DNA from 2 places in the Oceanimonas sp. GK1 genome. Region 1 is predicted to be linked to the other one. Evidence: predicted binding sites of a transcription regulator. Region 1 holds the regulator's gene; the other holds the start of a gene.
What was found. The regulator LexA, encoded in region 1, represses DNA repair genes until DNA is damaged. The targets are predictions, from matches to a motif close to ANCTGTNTNNNNANACAGNT.
Positions count from the first base shown of each region.

Region 2: a site for LexA is predicted at 1,583-1,602, ahead of hutI (imidazolonepropionase). Genes of this name have one in related genera too.

Region 1 covers NC_016745.1:702,525-706,939, reverse strand. The annotation lists gene coxB (cytochrome c oxidase subunit II) at 1-825, opposite strand, end outside; gene lexA (transcriptional repressor LexA) at 1,063-1,677, opposite strand; gene ubiA (4-hydroxybenzoate octaprenyltransferase) at 1,845-2,717, opposite strand; gene GU3_RS03360 (chorismate lyase) at 2,714-3,292, opposite strand; gene GU3_RS03355 (flagellar basal body-associated FliL family protein) at 3,429-3,830, shown strand; gene glpG (rhomboid family intramembrane serine protease GlpG) at 3,824-4,415, opposite strand, start outside.
Region 2 covers NC_016745.1:1,111,828-1,116,242, reverse strand. The annotation lists gene hutU (urocanate hydratase) at 1-195, opposite strand, end outside; gene hutI (imidazolonepropionase) at 240-1,445, opposite strand; gene GU3_RS05315 (YaeQ family protein) at 1,699-2,235, shown strand; gene hutC (histidine utilization repressor) at 2,307-3,014, opposite strand; gene GU3_RS05305 (MarR family winged helix-turn-helix transcriptional regulator) at 3,184-3,657, shown strand; gene GU3_RS05300 (YjaG family protein) at 3,686-4,264, opposite strand; gene GU3_RS05295 (D-2-hydroxyacid dehydrogenase) at 4,413-4,415, shown strand, end outside.

The DNA of each region.
Region 1 (4,415 bases):
CATCAGCTCGTCCATGCTCATGTCCATGGCCAACAGTTCCTGCTCGGCGGCTTTGGCGGCGGTCTGCTCGGCCTTGATCTGCGCCAGCCAGCCGTCAAACTCCTCGGGGGTACGGGCATCCACCACGATGGGCATAAAGCCATGATCCTTGCCGCACAGCTCGGCGCACTGGCCGCGATACAGGCCGGGCTGATCAATGCGGGTCCAGGCCTCGTTAATAAAGCCGGGGATGGCATCCTTTTTCACCGCAAAGGCCGGCACCCACCAGGAGTGAATGACGTCGTCGGAGGTGATCAGAAAACGCACCTTGCGATCCGTGGGCAGCACCAGGGGATAATCCACTTCCAGCAGGTAGTTTTCGCCCTTGCCCACCTGGCCGCTGATTTGTTGCGGCAGGGTGGCCAGCAGGCTGTAAAACTCCACCTCTTCGTCAAAATAGCGGTAATGCCATTTCCACTGGGAGCCGGTGATCTGTACAGTCAGATCCGACTCGGAGGCATCTTCCATCGCCACCAGGGTGTTGGTGGCGGGAATGGCCATGGCAATCAGGATCAGAAAGGGAACCAGGGTCCAGAGAATTTCAACTTTGGTGCTTTCGTGAAACTGGGCCGCCCGGGCCCCCTTGGACTTGCGGTGGTGAATAATGGCCCAGAACATGACCCCGAATACCAGCAGGCCGATCACCGCACAGATGGTGAGAATGGTCATGTGCAGGCCATACACCTTCTGGCTGATTTCGGTGACCCCTTCGGTCATGTTGAGGCGGGTTTGCGCCCCCACGGGCAGGGTTGTCAGCAAGGACAACAGCAGCAAAATCGGCTTCACGTGCACCCCCATCGTTTCGTCCTGTAAACCGGAGCACTTGAATTGGGCATCGGTATCAGCCGAACGACCGCATCCCTTCCATTCGGCTGACTCTAAGTAAAGCAGCAGTTAAGGAAATGTAAAATATAAAGAAATGGGGACTGGGGACTGGGGACTGGGGACTGGGGACTGGGGACTGGGGACTGGGGACTGGCAGGCCAGCCTGAAGGGGCCGGCCTGCCAGAACAAGGGGTTCTTTCAGAAATCGCCGTTACGGATGACGCCCACGGCCAGGCCTTCAATAATCAGCTCCTGGGTGCGCAGATCCACCTCGATGGGCGACAATTCCTCGTTCTCGGGAAGCAAGCTGACCTTGCTGCCCTTGCGTTGAAAGCGTTTGACGGTCACTTCGTCGTCGAGCCGCGCCACCACCACCTGGCCGTTGCGGGCCTCCTGGGTCTTGTGCACCGCCAGCAGGTCGCCGTCCATGATGCCGATATTCTTCATGCTCATGCCCTGTACCCGCAGCAGAAAGTCCGCCGAGGGGTGAAACAGGCCGGGATCGAGACGGTAATGGCTTTCAATGTGCTGCTGGGCCAGTATCGGCTCACCGGCGGCCACTCTGCCCACCAGCGGCAGGCCCTGCTCTTCTTCCGCTTCCTCGCCGGCCAGGCGAATGCCCCGGGAGGTGCCGGGCATGATTTCAATCACGCCCTTTTTGGCCAGCGCCTTGAGGTGCTCTTCCGCCGCATTGGCGGATTTGAAACCCAGCACCTTGGCAATTTCCACCCGGGTGGGGGGCATGCCGGTTTGCTGAATGTGTTCCTTGATGATGTCCAGCACCTGAGACTGGCGGGGAGTAAGGGCCTTCATGATGAAACCTGTCTGTTTATACAGTTAACTGTCAGTATATCCAGTAATGAGTCCAGAGCAAGCCCCAAAGCCTCACCCCGTCTGCAGACATAGTGAAGGTTGAATAAAGGGGCAACTTCCCGACACGCTGCAAGTACCTCCCTGTTCAGGCTCACCTATCCGCCTGGTTACCACAGCGCCAGCACCAGGCCGGCGAAAACCGCCATGCCGGCGTAGTTGTTGTTGAGAAAGGCACGAAAACAGGGCATGCGCTCCCGATCGCGGATCAGCCGCTGCTGATACACAAACAGCCCGGCGGCCGCCAGCAGGCCCCAGTAAAAGGGCGCGGCCAGTTCAAATACCCGGCCCGCGGCCACCAGCAGCAGCAGGGTAACCAGCTGCAGCAGGCCGACGATCAGCTTGTCGCGCCGGCCAAACAGAATGGCGGTGGACTTCACTCCTATCTTGAGGTCGTCGTCCCTGTCCACCATGGCATACATGGTGTCATAGGCCACGGTCCAGGTCAGGTTGGCGCCAAACAGCAGCCAGAGCCCGGCGGGCAGGCTGTTGGCCTGGGCGGCAAAGGCCATGGGAATGGCCCAGGAGAAGGCGATGCCCAGAAACAGCTGGGGCAGATGCGTAAAGCGCTTCATAAAGGGGTAAAGCGCCGCCCAGAACAGGCCGGCAAAGGCCAGGCCAATGGTGAGTGCGTTGGTGGTCAGCACCAGTAAAAAGGAAAGGCCCACCAGCAGGGCAAAAAAGCTCAGCGCCTGACGCTCGGTGAGCTCACCCGCCGGCAACGGCCGAGCATGGGTGCGCTTGACGTGACCGTCGATATGGCGATCGGCATAGTCGTTGATCACGCAGCCGGCGGAGCGCATGGAAAACACCCCGGCCACAAACACCACCAGCAGCCAGGGAGAGGGCAACCCACCGGCGGCAATCCACAGTGCCCACAAGGTAGGCCACAGCAGCAGCAGGGTGCCAATGGGCTTGTCGAGCCGGGCCAGGGCCAGATAGGCGCGCCAGCGCGGGCGGGAAGGAGAGGTCAGCGTGGTCATGATACGGTTTCCTGATAGGGAGCCGAGGCCGGCAGAAAGAGTTCGGTCACCAGCACCCGGGCCAGGCCGGTGCTGAGGGCGGAGCGGCGGGCCCAGGGGCCGGTGGCGGGCGCAGCAGTCGTCAATCCGGCTCGTGCCGCCAGACGGTGATAGGCCCTGGAGTCGAGCCGCGCCAGCTCAAACGGCGTACGTTGCAGATCCGGCGCTTCGAACATCAGCTCACCCAGCGCCCGGGAGCCCAGCCCGCCCAGCGCCGGCAGCGCCGCCTGAGTGGCAGAAGAATACAGCGAGGTGGCATACACCCAGGGCACGCCGTCACACAGCAGCAGTACCTCCCGGCAATAGCCCTGTTCGGTATGGAGCAGGGCCGCCTGATCCGGCGTGAGCGGGCGCAGCACCGCCTCCGCCAGCACACGCACACAAAAATCGTTGCTGTGACGACGCAGCCGCTGGGTCAGCGAACCCGGTTCATACAACCAGTCGCACAACAGGGGCGACGCCGGCGCTGAATGTCCCCATGGCCAGTCACTGTCGAGGCTGGGCGTCATGGTTGTGGGGTGAAATGACAAAGACATAACAAGGTATTGGGTCCTGCTTCGGCGGCAACACCAGCACCGCTTTTTCGGGCCATGATACAGAAAACGGCCGATGGACTTGACCGGACCGACAAATATTTAAACAATGCCCGCTCTCACTTTGTCGGAGACTCATATGTTTCGGTTACTTGCCTTCTGCCTGCTGCTGGCGGCCTCGGGCCCGCTCAGCGCACAGGAAGAGGCGGCGGAGCCCGCCGGGCCCATATATTACACCATGACGCCGGACATTATTACCAACTACCAGCATTCCGGACAAAACCTCGGCTATGTGCGGGTGGCGGTGGATCTGATGCTGGAACGGCCGGAGCAGCTGCCGCTGGTGGAAAACAATATGCCGTTGCTGCGGGATGCGCTCAACGACCTGCTGGCGGAAAAAAACCGGCAGGAAATCCGCTCCCTGCCGGCCCGTACCGCCCTGGCCGATGAGGGCCGGCAGCGGCTCAACGATTTGCTGTTGCAGGAAGCCGGGCAAACCCCGATTCGCCGCCTGCTGTTCACCAAATTTCTCTATCAGTAAGCCGCCCGGCGCCGGTTATCGAGCCAGGCCTGCAGCAGGCCGATAAGGGCACCGCCCAGGTGAGCCATGTTGGCCACCGGCGTCCCCAGCAGATCGGCAAAGCCCAATACCAGCCATACCACCATAAACACCGCCATGCCGTCGGGCAGGCCGATACCCCGGGCCGGGTTGAGCCGGCCGCTGAACCAGACGTAGGCCAGCAGCGCATACACCACCCCCGACAAACCACCAAAGCGCGGACCACTGGCCCAGAACTGCAGCAGGTTGGGCAGCACCGCCGCCACCAGCAACAGCACCAGCAGCTTGCTGCTGCCGAGGCGCCTTTCCACCATGCCGCCCAGGTACCACCACCAGAACAGGTTGAACACCAGGTGCATCAGGGAAAAATGCATCAGCGCCGGGGTAAAAACACGCCAGAACTCCGCGCCCAGCAGCCCGTCCAGCCGGGGCGGAAAGGACAGCACCCCGAACATGGGCAACCCCAGCCAGCTCAGGCCATAAACCAGCAGGCAGGCCAGCAGCACCAGCAGGTTCACCGGGCCGGTCTGGCGCAGCAGGTCGCTTGCCCAGCCGCGTTGCGGTGGT
Region 2 (4,415 bases), 410 kb from region 1:
GGCACGACCGATGCCGCCGTACACCACCAGATCCTCGGGGCGCTCGGCCACGTCCGGGTGCAGGTTGTTGTGCAGCATGCGGTAGGCGGCTTCGGTGAGCCAGCTCTTGCAGATTTTGTTGACGCCGGTGGGCGCCTTGATGACGCGGCTGGGATCGTGGCGCTGGTCTTGCAGTGACGGGGTTTGCTGAGTCATGGAAAATTCCCTCTTCAGTGTCGTAATCAACAGGTTGTTTCAATTCAGTGGATGTTGCCGGCAAACACGCGCCGGGCCAGGGTGGGCAGCCCCACGCTGTAGGCCAGCTCCGCCGGGTTGCTGGTGTTCCACAGGCACAGATCCGCGCGCAGGCCGGAGGCAATGCGCCCAGTCAGTTGGTGCAGTCCGAGCGCCCGGGCGCCGTGGGCGGTGACGCCGCTCAGGGCTTCCAGCGGCGTCAGCCGGAACAGGGTGCAGGCCATGTTCAGCATCAGCCGCAGGCTGAAAATCGGTGAGGTGCCGGGGTTGGCGTCGGTGGCCAGGGCCATGGGCACGCCGTAACGGCGCAGCAGTTCAATGGGCGGCACTTTGGTTTCGCGCAGCATGTAAAAGGCGCCGGGCAGCAGGGTGGCGACGGTGCCGGCCTCGGCCAGGGCCTTCACCCCGGCTTCGTCCAGATATTCGATATGATCCACCGACAGCGCCCCGGCGTGAGCCGCGGCGGCGCTGCCGCCGAGATTGGAAAGCTGCTCGGTATGGCCCTTAATGGCCAGACCATGGGCCTTGGCGGCGGCATAGACTCGCTGGCACTGGGCCACGGAAAAACCGATACCCTCGCAGAACACGTCTACCGCATCCGCCAGGCCTTCGGCGGCGGCCGCCGGTATCATGCGATTGCACACCAGCTCGATATAGCCGTCGGCATCGTCTTTATATTCCGGCGGCAAAGCATGGGCCCCCAGCAAAGTGGTGACCACCCGTACCGGCCGCTCACACCCAAGTCGGCGGGCCACCCGCAGCATTTTCAGCTCGTCTTCCACGGTCAGGCCGTAGCCGGACTTTATCTCCACCGTGGTCACGCCCTCACTCATCAGTGCCTCAAGACGTGGCAGGGCACTGGCGAACAGTTCGTCCTCGCTGGCCGCGCGGGTGGCGCGCACCGTGCTGAGAATGCCGCCGCCGGCGCGGGCGATGGCTTCATAGCTTTGGCCTTCGAGCCGGGCCTCGAATTCGCCGGCCCGGCTGCCGCCAAAGACCAGGTGAGTGTGGCAGTCCACCAGCCCCGGGGTCAGCAGCCGACCTTCGGCGTCGAACACCTCACCGGCCTCACGCTCGCGGGCCGGCAGCTCACTCATGGGACACACCCGCTCGATCAGGCCGTTTTTCACCGCCACCGCCATGGGCTCGGCGGCGGTATTCAAACCGTCGAACAGGGTGACGTTGATCCAGAGACGATCCGGTGCTGACATAACGGGCTCCTTGCTGCACTATTTGTATATACATTTAAAAGAACAATGCCCGCCTTGGCAACCAAAAAATCAGACAAAGTAGGAATAAAGGATCCGGATCACACAATTATTTTACATATGAGAAAGGCGAACATGGCATTTGTATATACATAAAGCTGAGTAGCGTGCCGAAAAGTCCGTGGTCGAGTACGGCGCAGACTGGCCCGGTGCGCCGCTTGCCGCTACTATGTCCGCTTTTACACGGAATCCGTTCATGGCTCTGACCGCCACCCTGCGCAAGGTGCGCATCAATATCAGCGATCTGACCCGCCACTATTACCAGGCCCACAGCCTGACCGTGGCCCAGCATCCTTCCGAAACCGACATTCGCCTGATGGTGCGGCTGCTGGCCTTTATGCGCCACGCCGACGAGGATCTGAGCTTTACCAAGGGGCTGAGCACCGACGACGAGCCGGAGCTGTGGCAAAAGGCCCCCGACGGCCGCATTGTACTGTGGGTGGAGCTGGGTGAGCCCAGCGTCAAGCGCATCAAGCAGGCCCTGTCCCGGGCCGAGCAAGTGGTGGTGTACAGCTATGGCGGCCGCAGCGCCGAGGAATGGTGGAACAAGCACAAGGTGGAGCTGGGCCAGCTGCCCCGGCTGGAAATTTTTCATCTGGCCGAGCCCCAGCCGGCGCAACTGGGGGAGCTGTGCCAGCGCAGCATGGACCTGTTTGCCACCCTGCAGGAAGAGGAAATTCAGCTTACCGACGGCAGCCACAGCCTGGATCTGCAACTGACCCGCTGGCGGTAAAACCGGGGAATGGGGACTTGGGATCAGGCGACTGATGCATTTTCCGGTCCCCAGTCCCTGATCCCCGCTCCCTACAACTTCAGGGTGGAACGCAACTTGTAGCGGTTGCCCGGGTGCCAGAGGCGGGCGAAGCTCACCAGCTGGTTCAGCGACCAGGTGCGGCGGGTCACCAGCAGGCAGGGCTGCTCCGAGGGGATCTGCAGCCAGTCACTGATGTTGGCTGGCGCCAGCCGGGCCTCGACAATGTGCTCCATGTCCGACAGCGGACACTGCGCCATCAGGTAAGCGTTGGGGGTCTGGCGGCTGAAGTCACACTGCAGATACCCCGGCGCCAGCTGCGGATTGACAAAACGCTCTTCCACCTGAATAGGCACGCCGTTTTCCAGGTGCACCAGCACCGAATGAAACACTTTTGCGTTGAGCCGCATGCCCATCTGCAAGGCCACTTCCTCATCGGCGCGCCGACTCTCCAGCACCAGCACGTTGTTGGCGTAATCATGACCCCGGCTTCGCACCTCATCGGCGATGTTGTTGATGTCGGCCAGGGGGGATTCCGCCTTGGGCTCGGTGACAAAGGTCCCCAGCCCGGCCCGGCGCACCAGATAGCCTTCCTGCACCAGGTCGCGAATGGCCTTGTGGGCGGTCATGCGGCTTACACCAAACTGCCCGGCCAGCTCCTGCTCGGGGGGAATTTGCTGGTGCAACGGGTACGCCCCCGACTCGATGCGGGCCAGAATATGCTGCTTGATCTGCTGATAAAGGGGAATCGACTGGGTCACGGGGCCTCCTGCTGTGAATACCAATTGTACATACAATTGCCCCCGAGTCACCAGGCACCGACCACCACACCGCACAACGGACTCTGGCGGGACTTTCAACCCCGCCGGATTTGCGTTATGGTGCGCGCAATTTCAGCCAGCCCCCGTTAACCAGAGATACAGGTAGCTTGTGGAAAAACATGAAGAGGTACTGGTGGCCCTGCGCCAGATCATCCGCGCCATCGATCTCCATTCCCGCCAGCTCAGCAAGGCGTCCGGCCTCACCGGCCCGCAACTGCTGCTGATGCAGGCCATCAGCGAGCATGGCGACATCACCATGCGCAAGCTGGCCCAGGCGACCAACATGAGCCAGGCCACGGCCACCACCATTATCGACCGACTGGAGCAAAAACAACTGGTGCGCCGGGAGCGCAGCCAGACCGACAAGCGCAAGGTGCATGCGGTGCTGACCGAAGACGGGGTGGCCAAGCTGAAAACCGCGCCCCGCCCGTTGCAGGAAAGCTTTATTCAGCGTTTTCAGTCGCTGGAAGAGTGGGAACAAAACCTGCTGCTGTCGTCGCTGCAGCGCATCTCATCCATGATGAACGCCCACGATCTGGACGTGGCGCCCATGCTACAGGTGGGCAGCCTGCTGCACGAATAAGCCGCGGCCAGGCCGCGGTTCGCCGGCGCTACTCCAGCCCGATGCCGATATTGGATACCCCGCCCTGAGCGGCGAACTCCCGCACCGCCAGGATGGCGTCGGCTTCCCGGGGCTGGGCCACCCGCTCCAGCAAGGCCACCTGGAATTCCATTTCAGCCTCCATCAGCTCCTGTTCGTAGAGCTCTTCTTCGTCCAGCTCCCGCTCCGCCATCAGCTCGGCAAAGCCGGCCACCGTGCCCAGCGAGGCGCTGCTGGCCTCTTCCGCCTCTTCGCCGATGCGGCAGATCACCGAGTTGTAGGCCGCGCCCAGGGCAACACAGGCATCCAGGGCCGGCCAGGCGCCGTAGGATTCAAATTTGTTCGGATCCGGAATAAAATTCTCGAACGACTCCAACTCGGCCGACAGATCCGCCCGCGATCCCTTGACCGTCAGGTAAGTCCAGAGCACGTCCAGGCAATGACGAAAGCGATCCCCGTCGCCAAACCCGGCGGTCTCGGCAAACAGCCGGTAGTTGGGGTACATGCGCTCCGCGAGCGCCAGGGCAAACACGGTTTGCTGCCAGGGCATGAGCTTGTTGAGTTTTTTATAAAATTTATCGCCGAACACGCGAAATTCCTTGTGGTTGGGTTTGCCCCGCAACCCGGTGGCCGTTTGCTCTCGGGCTCACAGTTTGCGGGGGAAACACTGGTATAAGATTTTGCCTGTGTCATTGTCTCACAAAACCGGCGAACACCCCATTTCAAGGAGAACAGGTATG